DNA from 3 places in the Parabacteroides sp. AF27-14 genome. Region 1 is predicted to be linked to each of the others. Evidence: riboswitches for the same ligand, from Rfam matches in the RefSeq annotation. Region 1 holds a riboswitch; each other region holds the start of a gene.

What was found. A riboswitch is a leader RNA that binds a small molecule or an ion and turns the genes downstream of it on or off. The one in region 1 is predicted to bind thiamine pyrophosphate.
Region 2: another riboswitch for thiamine pyrophosphate. It lies ahead of thiD (bifunctional hydroxymethylpyrimidine kinase/phosphomethylpyrimidine kinase); the one in region 1 lies ahead of DWY79_RS09525 (sulfide-dependent adenosine diphosphate thiazole synthase).
Region 3: another riboswitch for thiamine pyrophosphate. It lies ahead of DWY79_RS19835 (TonB-dependent receptor); the one in region 1 lies ahead of DWY79_RS09525 (sulfide-dependent adenosine diphosphate thiazole synthase).

The regions. Positions count from the first base shown of each region.
Region 1 is NZ_QTLZ01000007.1:90,661-96,727, forward strand. It holds gene DWY79_RS09505 (efflux RND transporter permease subunit) at 1-460, opposite strand, end outside; gene DWY79_RS09510 (efflux RND transporter periplasmic adaptor subunit) at 476-1,705, opposite strand; gene DWY79_RS09515 (DUF6769 family protein) at 1,784-2,188, opposite strand; gene DWY79_RS09520 (hypothetical protein) at 2,259-2,678, shown strand; gene DWY79_RS09525 (sulfide-dependent adenosine diphosphate thiazole synthase) at 2,735-3,505, opposite strand; TPP riboswitch at 3,568-3,664, opposite strand; gene DWY79_RS09530 (ParB/RepB/Spo0J family partition protein) at 3,755-4,279, opposite strand; gene DWY79_RS09535 (DUF3440 domain-containing protein) at 4,263-5,564, opposite strand; gene DWY79_RS09540 (hypothetical protein) at 5,561-5,965, opposite strand; gene DWY79_RS09545 (glycoside hydrolase family 3 C-terminal domain-containing protein) at 6,051-6,067, opposite strand, start outside.
Region 2 is NZ_QTLZ01000009.1:132,134-138,200, forward strand. It holds gene DWY79_RS11565 (thiamine phosphate synthase) at 1-299, opposite strand, end outside; gene DWY79_RS11570 (thiamine phosphate synthase) at 290-886, opposite strand; gene thiD (bifunctional hydroxymethylpyrimidine kinase/phosphomethylpyrimidine kinase) at 879-1,727, opposite strand; TPP riboswitch at 1,722-1,819, opposite strand; gene DWY79_RS11580 (BamA/TamA family outer membrane protein) at 1,923-3,152, opposite strand; gene cbiD (cobalt-precorrin-5B (C(1))-methyltransferase CbiD) at 3,305-5,239, opposite strand; gene cobM (precorrin-4 C(11)-methyltransferase) at 5,239-6,067, opposite strand, start outside.
Region 3 is NZ_QTLZ01000028.1:27,938-34,004, forward strand. It holds gene infB (translation initiation factor IF-2) at 1-2,735, opposite strand, end outside; gene nusA (transcription termination factor NusA) at 2,756-4,021, opposite strand; gene rimP (ribosome assembly cofactor RimP) at 4,026-4,493, opposite strand; TPP riboswitch at 4,731-4,841, shown strand; gene DWY79_RS19835 (TonB-dependent receptor) at 4,884-6,067, shown strand, end outside.

The DNA of each region.
Region 1 (6,067 bases):
CCAACAAAGACGTGGAATCGGCGGTCAAACCGAGAATCATCATCTCACCCAAGATGGATGACTGCGGGCCTAAGGTCGGTTTACCTACGTTCTCGGGAAGGCTCTCACCCAAGACAGCCAGTTTTTCGGACACGATCTGACGAGCCCGGTAAATATCCGTACCCCAATCAAACTCTACCCAAACCACGGAGAATCCGGTGGTAGACGAGGAACGTACACGCCGCACGTCCATCGCACCGTTCACGGCAGTCTCCACAGGGAATGTCACCAAGCGTTCCACCTCCTCGGGAGCCATACCGTTCGCCTCGGTCATAATCACGACCGTCGGGGCGTTCAAGTCCGGGAACACATCCACGTCCGTATTAAACGCCGTGTACGTACCCCAGATCATCAGCAATAGCGCACAAACCAAGATTACCAACCGGTTGTGCAATGAATAATAAATTATCTTATTTAACATGCAACGTCCCTCCTATTAATGGCTATGGCTATGAGCCGGTATCGCGTTAGAAGCGGAAGACAACTTGATCTGGTAAGCGCCACGAGTCACGACCTCATCGCCCGGTTTCAATCCGGAAAGGATCTGTACCTCCGAGCCGTTATTCGCTCCCAGCGTCACCCATTGCTTCTTATAGCCTTCCTCATCCAGACGGATAAATACCGAATAAACGCCCTGCTCCTCGATAAGGGCGGAGACAGGCACGCTCAAGACATTCTCCATCGGCTTTGTCAACAAAAAGATCTCCACGAAAGAACCGGGGATAACCGCTCCTTTATTATCGAACTCGAAAGTCACCGGTACATAGAAAGAGTTCATATCGGAAGCCTTTCCATACGATAACAACCGTCCACGCAAATCAGACAATTTATAGAGAGCGTTATCATACGGAGTCATGAAATTAGCGGTTTGGATCATGGGAAGATCGTTGTAATACCTCTCAGACACGTCCGCACGCAATACCAAACGATTGTTTTGCGAGATCGTAGCCAAAGGCTGGCCTACGGATACATAATCACCCTCTTTCACTTGGATGTTCTTCAAGTAACCATTCAAGGGAGAGACTACAGACACGCCTTTCGCCGTCTGTTTTCCCGCTATCGCCTCATAAGCGACCTTGGCGTTCTCGTAATTCAAGCGGGCCTGCTCGAAATCCTTGGCGGATACGATCTTATCGCCTACCAAGGCTTGCATACGCTCGTATTCCTTTTTCGCCGTCTCATAAGCGAATTTAGCCCTTGCCGCCACGTCTCCATCCGAGAGGGCGTTGGAGGCGATACTCAACACAGCCTGTCCCTTGCGTACCGCCGTACCATCCACGAATGGCAAGCTACCAAACGAGATCACGCCGGGGACGGTAGCGACGATCACGGACTCCTCCCCTTGCGCCGCCATTACTCGTCCGCTCGTCTTAATCACATCCGTGAAAGGAGCGGGATTAACCGTTACAGTCTGCAAACCAACGGCCTCGGCTAAGGCTTTCTTAAAGACAATCTCGCCGGGATGGGTACCACCGGCCTCATGCTCATGGTCATGGCCTTCGTGTTCATGTCCCTCATGATCATGATCGTGATCCTCACCTTCATGCTCATGGTCGTGAGCCTCTAATTCATGATTATGCTCATCGTGTCCGGCTTGCGACGCATTTCCCGCACAACCGGCAAACAGGTAAGCGCACATCGCACCTACCAAATATATTTTCTTCATTGTGTAAAAAATCTTGATATCGTTAATAATAAATAGATAGGGGCAAGTCTGTCCTCACCCGCTCTCACAAACGAGGTATCAAGACATAGGAGGGGCACGAAGTCCCGAGGCACTCACTATCCAAGTGTCGTGCAGCGACTCAATGTAGGGGGCGTTCTCGTGATCAAGGAGCTGTCCACAAAACGCCGGTTCAGGTGGATAAATGTAATCAAATAAGACGAGTAACGGCATCAGATGTATATCCACATCTCCATCCATAAAATGAGAAATATGCGTACTGAAATAGGCCAAGTTATGCCCGTCGCAACCGCAATCATGCGTATCAGTGCTTTTATCGCCATGCGCTTGCTCCGCAGTCAAGGATTGATAACAAGGCATCCCGTCCCGGTGATGATGGTGAGGGATAACCACAGAAAGCAATACCAAGATGCCGGCCATCAGCACCACGTATTGTACAATCCTCTGTTTCATTTTCTCACGCATGGCACAAAGATAAGGATATTTTTCCGTTTTTTACATGAATGTTGTAAGTTTGCGGTAAATAAAAAGATAGATGAAGTTTGGAGTAAATAAAAAGATATTATTATATACCGCCGGTTGCGTATGGATTTTCGCCGGTATCAATATCTTACGCATCGGTATCGTCACATGGTTAAACGATACCCATTATTGGTTATTCAAGATCGGGGAAGCGACCATCGTTTTCTTACTTTTCTTCAATTTGGTCTTTAAACGGCTTTTCTATAAACATTCCGAACGGATCTCCCGGAAAAACGGGAAACATTGCCCGTTCTCTTTTTTCGACGTGAAAGGTTGGATTATCATGATCTTCATGATCGCTTTCGGGATCACGATCCGCACGTTCCATTTACTGCCGAATTCTTTCATTTCCGTATTCTATACGGGATTATCCACGGCATTGATCATAACGGGATTCTTATTCTTGAGACAAGGAAAAACCGTTAGGAATTGAGAATTGAAAATTATTGATTGTTGTATCTTTAATTTTCAATTCTCAATTCTCAATTTTCAATTCCCAAGTTTTTCGCAGATCAACTCAGCAGCCTTCTTGCCGCTCATCAGCATGCCGCCAAAGATCGGTCCCATACGGAAGCTACCGCTTACGCCGTTAGCGGCCATACCGGAAACGAATAATCCCGGGTAGATCTCCTTCGTGTTCTCCACCGTCGTCTGCTCACCCAGCTCCACATTCAAGGAACGCTCGCCGATCACGCCTCCGGTCGGTGTATTCAATTGGATATCATTCTTACGGGCTACCACACGGGCAATCTCGCAATCATGCCCCGTACCTTCCAAGACAGCCTTTGCCATGATCGTCAACGGATCCACGTGCATCCCCTCACGGATTACCGGAGCCCAGTTCACTACCACACCGGCTACGGCATCGTTATGAAACACCACGTCCTCTACCGAATAGCAGTTAAAGATCGTAGCGCCCGCCTTCGTCGCCTGATAAATCAAAGCGGAAGTGGTATGTACCGAATCCATGATATACGTGCCGTTAGCACCCTCCTTATAGCTTACGCCCAATTCCTTGATAATCGGCATAGCCTCTTCCTGCACCACGATATCGTTGAACATCATAGCGCCGCCCCACATACCTCCACCGGGAGCCAGCTTACGATCAAACAACGCCACCTTCTTACCGGCTTTCGCCAAGAAATAAGCGGCCACGATACCGGAAGGTCCCCCTCCCACGATCGCTACATCCACAGACAAGTTGCTCTTCAACTTCTCGAAGTAAGAGTCAATGATTCCACTTGAAACAATCTGTTCCATCTTAATAACTAATTAAAGTTTAAACATCAGGGAGCACATAGAGGTAACGCCCCCTTTATTTCCTAGTTCTACCTTATTTTCCCTTCGCCGGCATTACCCGGATCAGGTTCGATGGGTATAATCTCAGCCCGTATGACTCGGGCACCCCTATGTGAAAAGTCGGGAGCAAATGTACAAAAAATTAGTATATATGTACTCAACAGAGCCATAAAAGGCAAAAAACGCTCAGCCAAACAAAATGTAAAAAGTTTAGTCTTCTTCCGACCAGTCATCAGACCAACCGAATTCTTTATCCCGGAATAATTCAGCTAATCCCGAAATCTGCTTGAACCGAAGTAACTCATTTTTATCCATTCCAATATTACGCATGATCCACTTATCAGACATCCCAGATTTGACCAACTCCGTAACAATCTCCGTCATAAGTTCCAAGTTGTGCATCCCTCGAGCCCTGTTATGGCGAATGGTTGAAGCCATTCGGTTTGAAATATCTTTCTCAATCACCGTTACAGGCAACATTCCTTTCTCACGATCATAAATCCTTTGAGATTGCTTCATAACCAGATAACGATGATAACCATCTACTATCTCATATAAATCATCCTCTTCAAGATAATAACAGACGCAAGGCATCGTATAGCCATCCTCCCAAATGGAAAGTTCCAATAATCGCATTTCCGGTGGTGCCATGATATTAGGGTTATAGCTGTTGGCTACAATTTTTTCTATAGGGACAGCCCTAACACCATATGCCGGACTAACAAAGTTTCCCATGCTTATAAAAATTATATTTGTCCATTACTTCTTTTCTCATATCCCTCTCTCGTTTTGTCTGGGAAAAACCCATATACTTGCATGTATGATCGTTTTTCAAAATACAAACACACATACGTTTGTAAGTAGGGATTTCTTTAAACTCGGGTATATTGATATCATCGATATACTCCATCCGTACTGGTTTCTTATCCGTATGGTAAGCGGTACATTCTTCCACAATGATAGGAATATTAGCCGCCCGTAACTTAGCGATTGTCTCCTCACTGAGGCATCCTCCTTTTTCTCTCCAGAATTCACGGCTGACTCTTAACTTATTCAAATAGTTCTCACGAGTTTCTTCGGGTAAGGTATTTAGGAGAAAATACATATATTTCTCCCAAGAGAACCCGGCTGGGCACTTGATAGCCCTCCATCCCATAGCGGAGGTATTCCCATATATACCGGCAAAGCCAACACCGTTTACACGTCCAACCATCCGCCCCCACATGTCGGGATCGACAACTTTGTAAATGAACAGTGTGGATATCGCTTGGGATATGAATGGGCTCGCCACACGTTGCCGGGACAAAGGCACCCCTGCTTGATAATACAAATCATACAAATGATTATATGGCCAACCGAACTTTCCGTTCGCTATCCAGATATCCTGAGTTTTCCAATCATAAATAGGATATGCGTTATATATAGAATAATTCATTCTGCGAGTCCATTTATAATTAGCTAGTTTTCTGTAATTCTTATCACTATGTATGGCCCGCCACCTATTAAAACTCTCTTGGGTACGGATACCAACAAGGCAACATATACGCCGGCCCATTTTCCGTTGATACAACCAAAAAGGGAACATATTCTGAAAATCATAATCCCACATGTCCTCCTTGAAGAAGTCAAAGTCTTTCGCCCGGAGACATGAATGGGGCATCTCTCGAACCCAGATATCCCGGCACTCCTCGCTCCAAGGTCTCCAATATTGTTGAAACATAGATGTACATGTCTGGACTTTAAAAGGAACACAACAATGATAAATATCAAGGATATCGGAATTAGCGGCATAAACCTTTTCCACATATTCGGTCGTCTGGCTGTATTGAACCTCATAATCCATATGAAATACACCTAGTTTTCGTCCCGGAGCGTATCTACGAATATAATCTACACACAAATTCAACAGTACACCACTATCCTTTCCGCCGGAAAAAGAGACGTATACGTAATCGAAATAATCAAAAATGATCTTCAATCTTTTCTCTGTCGCCTCGTACACATCCATTCTTCGCATCATGACTCTACCTCCGGTAAATAATGCATTTTATCATAATTTTTCCACTCAACACATGTCTGGAACTTTTTTTGTGAGAACACTTTTACATGACGTTTATGCACAACAGCCATAAGTGAAGCTTGAGATGAAAAATCCTTTATGACTTCTTCAAGAAGTTCACTCAATACCGAAGGATCGTCACCACTCACGAAATAATTGTCTATAGAGTAATAGATATGTCCTTTTTTTACAGGCATAAAACCAACAACAGCCGTTTCATGAAAGGCTATATACCAAACGTGGCTACGAGATGTTTTAAAAGGGTAATTGTTATTTTGTCGCAAAATGGCTGGATTCATGACCAAAGGCGCGACAAGTTCATATAACAATTTGTCCGTTCCCTGCAATGTCATAATTTTCATGGTCTGCACTTAATAATATTACCATGCAAATTTAGGCATTATATATAGATACCGTAACCACAAAAACACAAAAATGTAATTTACCCTATTTATATTTAGTCA
Region 2 (6,067 bases), on a different contig from region 1:
GTCACGGCGGCTTCCAGATCATCGTTTACGCAGAAATCCACGATTCGCTCACATTCGTCCGCGCAGATAGTGGCACATTTACGTACGGTATCCTCATAGATCCCGTCTTTCATACGCAATTGTATCCACGAACATCCTCCTTGGATTGCCATGCGTACCTCGTCGCATTCCGTATATTTAGGTGTACGATGCGTTATAAACATCAAGCGGTTACTCCCACCAAAAGGAGGGCGTAATCCGGTTGTTCTCCGACCGACTCTTCCATTCTCATCATATCCGAAATAATAATTTAAGGCCATACTTGTAATCGTTTGAATTGTTTTATGAGTTGATCCGCAACAAGAAGGGAGGGATCGTTTCCCCAAAGGGCCCCGAGAACGGCGACACCGCCGAAGGGGATATCTCTTAATTTCGTTATTGTTTGTGAGCAGATTCCTCCCAAGGCGATCACCTTATCATCGATGATGCCCTTTGCGTTTCGCAATCCATCTAAGGGGAATCCGCTACCATATCCTTCTTTGGATATACTCTGAAAGATCGGGCTAAGGAATACATAGTCGCATACCGGTTTATACTTGATAATCTCTTCCAGACTATGGCAAGAACGACTTATACTGCCTTTATATAAAGGTGGAGCTTCCGGGTTCCTCTTGTTCAAATGGACTCCTCCTAAAGCCCTTTCTTCTGCCAAGGTAAACCAATCATGAAGAACGATCCTGTCGTAATAAGCCGGAGAGATGTTATCCAATAAGCCCTCCAATTCATCACGTTTACAATCCGGTTTACGTAGATGTAAACGAGACATTCCTTCCGCGAATAGAAGTTCGATCAAAGAAGCTTCATCCGCGAAAAAATAAGGTGTAGTAATTACGACCAGCTTATTCATGATTCCATCGGATTTTATGAAGGGCAGAGGGTGAGAAGAAGTGGTTTACAGGTCCGTGCCCTTTTCCCATGCATACATTTGCCCCGTGAACGAGCGCATTATTCATATATTCCTTGGCTAATCGTACGGCTTCCACCAATAAATGGCCGAGTGCCATATAAGCGGCGATGGCGGACGATAGCGTACAGCCCGTTCCATGGGTATTGAAGGTCTCCACTGTTGGCGAAGCCAGACAAATCGGATTATTCTCATTGATAAATAACCGATCCACCGTTTCTACTCCGGGAATATGCCCCCCTTTGATCAATATAGCCTTACATCCTTTTTCCTGCAATTTCCGGGCGGCAAGTAAGATATCCGCCTCGTTATTGATTTTTATACCGGAAAGATATTCCGTCTCGGGAATATTCGGAGTAAGCAGTGTCGCTTTAGGGAACAACTCATCCATGATGGTTCGGATGGCGTCATCCTCCAATAATTTACTTCCGCTCGTGGATATCATCACTGGATCTAAAATGATAGAAGTTCGTCGGAAGGAAGGTAAAGTCTCAGATACAACCTTTACGGCATCCTTGTTATGTAGCATCCCTATTTTTATGGCATCTACAATGAAATCCTCAAGAATGGCTTCGATTTGTCCTCTCAAAATCTCGGGAGAGATCGCTTGGATCCCTCGCACTCCCTGTGTGTTTTGAGCGGTTATAGCCGTTATCGCCGAGGCTCCAAAAACACCCAGCGAGGAAAAAGTCTTAATATCCGCTTGTATTCCGGCACCACCGCCACTATCAGAGCCCGCGATCGTTAAAGCTACCGGATAACGGTACGTTTCATTTTTATCCATCTAACATTCGTTTTTCTTACGGCGGCATTACCCGCATCAAGTAGTAAGGGTATGATCTCAGCCCATATAGTATGGCACCCCTTCGACGACGCAAACTTAGTGAAAAAAATCGATATTAAGATATTTCCGGCTTTTAAACGATAATTTTAACGCAAGGTTATACTTCCATAAATCGTAGGCGGGAGCCTTCTGGTTTTAGAAGGCTTCCGTCATATTCATATAAACCGCCATCCCTTTTTGGTTCGGGTCTTTGCCTACGTCTAAGCGGAAGTTCTTGCCGGGTTGCATTTGGATACGTAAGCCTACGCCGTAGTTGAACTTCCATTTATTCCAGTCTACGATAGGAGCGTTTCCGATCGTACCCGTGCCGACCCAGCCAACAAAACCACACTTCGCCCAGAAATTACCGCTCTTATATTTCTCCACGCTGCCGAACATATGACGATACTCCAGAATCCCATACGCCATGGTCTTGTCACGGTACTTGCCCCAATAGTATCCGCGAAGATCGAAAGGAGAGCCAAACGAAGGAAGCTCCGTAAAAGGAACGTTTCCCACACCGATTTGTGTCTTGGCGATCCATGCCAAGGTGCTACGAGGACGAAATACTTGCTGGAATTGGCGGTATTCCAGCTCGAACATCTCATAATTATATGCACCGCCTAAATACTTTCCATACACTTTAGCGATCGCGCTTAGTAACATACCGGAACTTGGGGTCGCCACGTCATTTCGTGTATCGTATTGAATCAAGCCGCCGACACCGATATTGACATAATCTCGTTTGAACTTATTGAAATAAGGATCTTCGGCCATCACCGGGTTGATATCATCTGATTTGCTGAAATTAATATCAAAAAGAGGACCCGTATATAAATGAGGCCTAACTTCCCATACGAAACGGGGATATAGTTGGAAAGAACTCTTATGGAATTTCGTTGTCGAATCGCTTTTCTCGATTTGCTCGATCGTCTCATAGCCTTTCCCGAAATAATGCGAAGGTTCGTTCCGATAACCGTAACTGATATAAATACGGAAGCGATTCTCGTTGAAGAATAAGGTACCAGCACCGGCAAAAACGAACGTCCCGTTTAAGGTGATGTTAAATCCCGCAGGGATAAACGATCGTTGGGATATCGTATCATTCTTGTTTAAGCGAAAGCTAGCCAAAACCGCGCCACCTACGCCAAAGGAGGCTTCCGGCGTATAAGACGGTCCACCAAGGATAGACCACCAGATCCTTTTGTTGGCCCGTATGGAGTCTTTACGTAATTGTTTATGATAACGTTGTATTTGCTTTTCGGTCATAGGCTTACCGTCCAGCATCAGCACTTCTTTCGGAATCGTGTCATTGGAAATACCTTGCGCCTTTACGGAAAAGGCGAATAGAAGGCAGGCCATATAAATTAAAAGATATCTAAACATTATTTTAATCAATATTTAGAGGGCAAAAGTACGAAATCCTCCTAATATGTATTCTTAAAGAATCCCTAATAAAAAAGAATAAACAGCTAAAAAGAAATGCTATTACAGTCTGGGGGTTGTAGAGACGTAGCGTGCGTGCTGCGTCTCTACAGCTAAGATTGGTATAAGACCTTGCCCTCTTCGGATATTAACAGCAAGGTTAGTTCGCCGTCGGGAAGGATAGGAGCGCAATACGATTTACATTTTTGTAAAAGTAATGGGAAGAAACGATTTTGTTCTTTTTCCGCAAGAAGCTCCCATAATTCACGGGCCAACGTAATCCGATTGATTGCATCTACGGTCGCCTCCTCGCATTTCGCTTCTTTCGCTACATCTTGAAGGAAGCCTTTGTTCATGACGACTTTTTTGCTGTGTGTATCTAGGAAACCTTCCGCAAGTTTCACCGCCTTGCCGATCATGATACCTAAGATAACCTGCTTGAAACCTAAATCGGCAGCGATCTTTAGCGTCTCTCCGATAAAGTTCCCGTAATGGACGAATGATTGTGGAGGCAAAGAAGCGTATAAGCTCCGAAGGTAGCGTTCACTCTTCGCCCCGGAATTAATAACCAACGTCTCGCAACCTATCGCTTTGGCGACACTGGCTTCTTTCCGTATCGAGGCGATAAAAGCGTCCGATGAGAAAGGACGCACGATTCCGGATGTCCCGATAATGGAGATTCCCCCGATAATTCCAAGTTTCGGATTGAAGGTACGTTTCGCCAACTCCTCGCCACCGGGAACCGAGACCGTGACAATAGCGACGGAATCGGGTGAGGGCAGGAGTGGAATCAGCTCTTGCCGGATCATCTTACGGGGCGTGGCGTTTATAGCCGGGCCGCCGACTTTCAAGCCGAGTCCCGGAAGGGTCACGGTTCCGACTCCTTCACCTGCTTGGAAGATGACTCTTCCCGTATCGTCGCTTTCTGTTTCTTGACAATATTCTTCTTGTGCCATTACCGTGGCACGCTTGTGCCATCGGCTTGGCACAGCTGTGCCATCACCGTGGCAGAGTCGTGCCACGGCGATGGCACAACCGGATGCATCGAGAGATAATTGAACAGTAACCCGGATCCGGCTATGATTCGTCACGTCCGGATCATCCCCAGACTCCTTGATCACGGTACAGGTGGCGGAACACCCGGCCCATTCGGTATAGGCTACCGGCAACGTTATCTGTTCTCCCGAGGGTAATGTTATCTGGCTTTCTGTTTGTTCCTTCCTTGATAATAAGGCCAATAAAGCGGCTTTTGCGGCGGCGGTAGCACAAGCTCCGGTCGTATATCCGCTTTTCAAGGGAAAGAATTCGGGTAATAGGCGTTCGATTTGTTTGCGCAATCCGTCTTCACCATACACTCGGTAGAAAGTTTCCGGTAATGCGGGACGCTTCACGACAAATACTGGTATTCCGAATTGGCGGGCAGCGTTCACTTTATCCGTAAAATAGCCGGAGAAACCACTTTCCTTTGTCAAGATCGCATCCGGATGGAGTTGCTCCAACAACTTTAACTCATCCTCACCTTCTCGATAGAAAACCAGACGTTCTTGGGGGAAGCCCTGCTTCTCGGCCAACGACAAAGATTCCTCCCGCTCCAATATACGGAACCAAGTGGTATGCGATCGCCAATAAGGGCGGAGCGGGGCAAGGGTGTTCACGCCACTGAGGGCAAGCAGCCGTTGGATACCTTTGTTTTCCATTTGGTGAATTGCGTCTGCATAACTATCGCACCAAATCAAGTCCTCATCACGAGGTGGATACCGACGTTCGTAACGGATCACCGGAATCTGTAAACATTTCGATACTTTTTCGATCGTTTGGTGTAACACTTGAGCGAAAGGGTGTGCCGCATCAATCAATAGCTTAATCGCGTGGTCACGACAAAAACACTCCATTTCCTCCGCATTCATGGCTCCGGTCAAACGGATTCCATGCGCGCATTCAATGGATTGCAAAGTTCCTTTCGTAGAATAGTAATAGGTAGCGGCTGCCTCGTCCGCTATCCGCACAGCCACACGGCCTTCTGTCGTTCCTCCAAGGATCAGTATCATTACTTACGGAAAAGATGTTTGAATTCATCCGCATATAAGCGGGATAGACCCTTGCGATTATCGATGGCATCCCCGACGACAAGTAATGTTGTCAGTGTAAGATGATTCTCTTTTACGATTTTCGCGAGATCTTTCAGTTGCCCACGGTAGATCCGCTCGTCTTTCCATGTCAATTTATAGCAAGCGGCTACCGGAGTGGTTGGAGCGTAATGTCGCAATAATTCCTCTTGGACCTTCTCTACGACACCGGCGCTTAAGAAGATACACATCGTACTTTGGCTTTGAGCCAGTTTGTGCAGTTGCTCTTTCTCAGGCATGGGCGTACGTCCTTCGCCACGAGTGAGGATGATCGTTTGTACTTTCTCCGGAATCGTGAACTGGGAATAAAGAGCGGCGGCGGCGGCTTGGAAAGAGGAAATACCCGGAGTGATATGATAATCCATCCCGTATTGATCAAAGTAATTCATTTGCTCTTGAATAGCTCCATAGATGCAAGGATCGCCCGTGTGCAAACGAACGACAAACAATCCTTTATCATAAAACTCTTTCATCAACGCGAACTGTTCTTCCAGATTCATATCCGCCGAGCTTCGCACCGTAGCGCCTGCCTTCGCGCATAAGGTAAGTTCTTTCGGGACGAGGCTTCCTGCATACAGGATCAAATCCGCTTTCTCCAACATTTGCCGTCCGCGGATAGAGATCAAGTCCGGATCGCCGGGACCGGCTCCTACGATCTCGATATGTCCCTTGCGGCAGGCCGCCCGATCTAACGCTACGGCAAAGGTATATTCATTTCCTTTCCCTAAATCCGCTTTTTGCTTCTCGACC
Region 3 (6,067 bases), on a different contig from region 1:
ATCTTGTTCGTACGTTTGATCTTGCCTTCCTTAACCATACATCCGGCAACCGTACCGACCTTGGTGATCTTGAATACCTGCTGAACTTCCACATAAGCGGTAATCTCCTCCTTGATCTCCGGAGAAAGCATGCCTTCCATAGCGCTCTTCACCTCCTCGATCGCATCATAGATGATAGAGTACAAACGGATCTCTACACCTTCCTTCTCGGCGTTTCTACGTGCTTGCAAAGACGGACGAACTTGGAATCCGATAATGATAGCGTTCGAAGCCGCTGCCAAAACCACATCCGACTCGGAAATCTGGCCAACCGCCTTATGAATTACATTCACCTGAATCTCCTCGGTAGACAAACGGATCAAGGAGTCGGACAAAGCCTCTACGGAGCCATCCACATCACCCTTCACGATCACGTTCAACTCTTGGAAGTTACCCACGGCGATACGACGTCCGATATCATCCAAGGTAAGCATCTTCTGCGTACGAAGACCTAACTCACGCTGCAATTGCTCACGACGGTTAGCGATCTCACGCGCCTCTTGCTCAGTCTCCAATACATTAAATGTATCACCGGCCTGAGGAGCACCATTCAAACCGAGGATCAATACCGGCTCGGAAGGACCAGCCTTCTCCACCCGTTGATTACGCTCGTTGAACATCGCCTTGATACGTCCTTGATGAGTTCCCGCCAAAACGATATCTCCCATCTTCAACGTACCGTTCTCCACCAATATGGTAGATACATAGCCACGTCCCTTGTCCAAAGAAGACTCGATGATAGAACCAACCGCACGTTTTTTCGGATTCGCTTTCAAATCCAACAGGTCGGCCTCCAACAGTACCTTCTCCAACAACTCCTCGACACCGATACCTTTCTTAGCGGAGATCTCTTGACTCTGGTACTTACCCCCCCAGTCTTCCACCAAGTAATTCATATTCGCCAACTCCTCCTTGATCTTCTCAGGATTAGCATGTGGCTTATCGATTTTATTAATAGCGAAAACAATAGGAACACCGGCAGCCGAAGCGTGATTAATCGCCTCAATCGTCTGAGGCATCACGTTATCATCAGCGGCCACGATAATAATCGCGATATCCGTCACCTTCGCGCCACGGGCACGCATAGCGGTAAACGCCTCGTGACCCGGAGTATCCAAGAACGTGATACGGCGGCCATTCTGCAACTTCACGTTGTAGGCTCCGATATGCTGCGTGATACCACCGGCCTCACCGGCGATTACGTTCGCGCTACGGATATTATCCAATAAAGAAGTCTTACCATGGTCAACGTGTCCCATCACCGTTACGATAGGCGGACGGGCTACCCAATCCTCCTCGTTATCATCTTCCTCATCAGCGTTGATCGCCTCGACAACATCCGCGCTTACATATTCAGTCTTATAACCGAACTCCTCAGCCACGATATTGATCGTCTCCGCATCCAGGCGCTGATTGATCGAAACCATAAGGCCGATGCTCATGCAAGTACCGATAACCTCCGTTACAGATACGTCCATCATGTTCGCCAAGTCGTTGGCCGTAACGAACTCGGTCAGCTTCAATACCTTGCTTTCCAGTTCTTCCTGTTCCATCAACTCGTGCTCACGTTTCACAGCGGCGTCACGTTTATCACGACGGTATTTAGCCCCCTTATTATTCTTATTATTCTTGTTGGTCAAGCGAGCCAAAGTCTCCTTGATCTGCTTTTGAACATCCTCTTCACTAACTTCCGCTTTCACTGGCTTCTTCAAGCGAGGCTTACGGTCGTTATTCGGACGATCGTCACGATTCGGGCGCGGATAATTCGTACCCGGCGTATTATTCACGTCTACCCGATCTTTCTTGATACGTTTACGTTTCTTCTTAGCGTCACCTTCCTCACCCGGTTTAGCAGGAGCGTTCGGTTTAATCAAAGTAGGCGAATTCGGACTCTTATGAGGAGCGCCCGGACCGTTGCTATTATTACCCGGCCGATTGTTATTAAACTTTTGCTTCTCATCACGCTCTTTCCGCTTCTCCTCCTTCGTTTTCTTCTTCGGACGAGTCGATTGGTTAAGCGCATCCAAGTCAATCTTACCGGTTACCTTGATCTTTGATTCCAATTTAACCGAGTTCAAACGGAAAAGATTATCGTCTTTTTCCTCGGTCTTCTCTACTTCCTGTTCCGGTTTCACACTTTCCACCTTAGGTTCCGCAACAACCGGTTGCTTCTCTACGGTTTTTTCTTTTTCCACTTCCACTACTATAACTTTTTCTTCTTTTTTCTCCGTGGGAGCCTGCGCAGGCTGCGCGGGTTTAACAGGAGCTTGAGCAGCGGGAGCGGCAGGCGCTTCCTTCACTTTCGGCTCTTCCTTTACCTTAGGCTCTTCTTTCACCTTCGGCTCCTCTTTAGCCTTCGGCTCTTCCTGCTGTTTTTTATGTTGTCCACCATCCAAATCGATATGACCCTTCATTACGATCTTAGGCCTGAATTCTTCCGGTATCACTGTCTTTATTTCCGCAGTCTTCTCTTCTTTCACAGAAGGAGCCTCTTTCTGCGCACGATCCGCCGCAAAATTACGATCTTTCTCAGGCAGATCCTTTCCAAACTCTTTTACGAGCAAAGCATACTGTTCATCACTGATCCTCGTGTTGGGATTATCCTCAACCGAGAACCCATTCCGGTGCAGGAACTCAACCACCGTGTTGATTCCCACGTTCAATTTTCTCTGTACTTGAATTAATTTTATAGGCATATCTAACTTTGTCGTAATACTTATTCGTTACCTTCATCTTCAAATTCCGCGGATAAGATAGCTAAAAGATCGTCCACGGTCTGCTCTTCCAGATCGGCACGTTCAATAATCTCATTGCGGTTCATAGCAAGGACACTCTTCGCCGTATAGCATCCTATATTCTTCAGTGCGTCGATCACCCAGCTGTCGATCTCGTCGGAGAACTCATCCAAGTAGATATCCTCCTCGTCCGCTCCTTCGATATCACGGAATACGTCAATCGTATACTCAGTCAACATACAAGCCAACTTAATATTCAGACCGCCCTTACCGATCGCTAAAGAAACCTCCTCAGGACGTAGATAAACCTCAGCTTTCTTTTCTTCCTCATTCACACGGATAGAAGAGATCTTAGCCGGGCTTAAAGCACGCTGGATAAACAAAGAGAGATTTGAGGTGTAATTAATCACATCAATGTTCTCGTTTCTCAACTCGCGAACGATTCCGTGTATACGAGAGCCTTTCATACCTACGCAAGCACCCACCGGGTCAATACGGTCATCGTATGACTCGACAGCCACTTTGGCACGCTCTCCCGGGATACGGGCGATCGCCTTGATCGTAATCAAGCCATCATTAATCTCCGGAACCTCCAACTCGAACAACCGCTGCAAGAAGACCTTATCCGTACGGGAAAGAAGGATCTTCGGGTTGTTATTATAGTTATCCACACGTTGAACGATCGCACGTACGGTCTCTCCCTTACGATAGAAATCGGTCGGGATTTGCTCGGATTTCGGCAGTAGCAACTCATTACCATCGTCATCCAGCAACAGGATTTCTTTCTTCCACACCTGATAAACCTCAGCGGCGATGATGTGGCCGATTTTATCCTTATACTTAGCGTACAAGCTGTCTTTCTGCAATTCAAGTATCTTTGAAGCCAAAGTCTGGCGCAAGTTTAAGATCGCACGACGTCCGAAGTCTGCGAAATGCACCTCGTCGGTCACTTCCTCGCCCACCTCACAGTCGGCGTCGATTTTACGGGCCTCCGTCAACGTAAGCTGCAAGTTCTCATCCTCCAATTCATCATCAGCCACAACCGTACGGTTTCTCCAGATCTCGAAATCACCTTTCTCAGGATTGATAATCACGTCATAGTTCTCATCCGTGCCAAACATCTTGGCGATCACGTTACGGAACGAATCTTCCAAAACGCTAATCATCGTATCTTTATCGATATTCTTCAACTCCTTGAACTCCGCAAGGGTGTCAATCATACTGATTGTTTCCTCTTTCTTGGCCATAATCTTACTTGAATCTTATTAAGTATTTTGTATATTTTATTTCATCAAATGTATACGACTCATCCTCTATCACGGTTACCTTCCGCTTAGCGCCCTCCGGTTTCACCTTCTTCTCGACAGAGACAACCACACCGTTCTCGTCGGCAGATTTCAACACACCTGTCAGCTTCGAGCCGTTTTTCAACAGCATCTCCACCTCGTTTCCGATGTTCTTGACGTATTGGCGAAGTACCTTAAAAGGAGAAGTAATGCCGGCGGAGCCAACCTCCAGCTCATAGTCCTCGACGTCACGATCCAGATGCTCCTCCAAATACCGGCTCAACTCAGCGCAATCATCAATGCTTACCGCTTCATCGTTATCAATTTCAACGACTATCAGGTTCCCCGGTTTAATCACTACGTCTACTAAATAATTGCTTGAAGAGGCTAGTTTTTCCTCTACTAATTGGCTTACCACTTTCTTTTCTATCATACACATATCTGTTAAGAACAAAAGAAGGGGACTACCCGCCCCCTCCTCAACTTCACTTAATCGCCCGCAAATATACAAAAAATCAATGAGTTCTCAAAATATCCTCATCTTTTTGCAGAAAAAATTAATACGACACAAACCGGATTACGATCGATAGTAATCAGAATTAATATCTATAGAAATCCGATTTACTATTGATAGTAATATTTATTAACACTTTTATGCCTATCTTTGCTGCCGAATACGAAGGGGTGCTCGCGGAATCCTTCACGAAAGGAGCGGGCTGAGATCATACCCATAGAACCTGTACAGGTAATGCTGTCGTAGGGATTCATGCTTCTCCCATCCTTTCTATTCATCTATTTAGTTTTAAAGCAAAAAGATGAAAAGATGAAAAATGTATTGGTTATCTTGGCCGGCTCCTTACTGGCTACAACCGCCAAGGCACAAATGCCCAGTCCGGTCGACTCCTTGAAAATCTCAAAAGACGTATCTTTAGATGAAGTGGTTATTACCGCTACCAAAGTCGGGAAAGAGACCCCGGTAGCTTATAGCGACATCTCCAAACAAGAACTAAGCAGCCGGAACAACGGGCAAGGTATCCCATTCCTTATCTCCCAATCCCCGTCTGTTATCATGACCTCGGATGCCGGAACGGGTATCGGTTACTCCGGTTTTCGTATCCGGGGTACAGATGCGAACCGTATCAATATCACGATCAATGGCGTACCGGTTAATGACTCCGAGTCTCATACCGTATTCTGGGCTAATATGGCCGATATAGCTTCCTCGGTAGAATCGATCCAGATCCAACGAGGCACCGGAACCTCTACGAACGGAGCTGCGGCTTTTGGCGCTACGGTCGCCATGCAGACCGAGAAACCGTCCTTAAAGCCTTACGGCGAATATTCCGTATCAGCAGGTTCTTTCGGTACGCTGAAACATACGGTAAAAGGCGGCACCGGATTACTTTACGATCATTTCGCTTTCGACGCCCGCTACTCCAATATCCGTAGCGACGGCTTTATCGATCGTGCCTCCGCCCGTATGAGTTCTTACTATGCCTCCGCCGCTTTCTATGCCGATAATACATTGATTAAATTCCAAGCCTTCGGGAACAGCGAGAAGACCTATCAAGCATGGAACGGTGTTCCGTCTTATTTACTTGACACAGATCGTAGCTATAATCCATGCGGAGAATATGAGGAAGATGGAGTGAAGAAGTTTTATAACAATCAGACGGATAATTATTGGCAACACAACTACCATTTAATGGCCAGCCAGCGTATCGGAGATTTCTGGAATATGAACCTGACCCTTCATTACACCGATGGTAACGGATATTACGAGGATTATAAATCGAAAGCCAAATTCAGCAGTTATAAACTACCGGAATATATCGATCCGGAGGGTAATACCGTAAAAAAGACGGACCTTGTGCGCCGTAAATGGCTCGACAATTATTTCTATGGAGCCGTTTATAGCGCAAACTATCAACGTGACAATACCCGCCTTACGCTGGGAACCGCCGTCAACAACTATGTAGGCGATCATTTTGGCCGGGTAATGTGGAC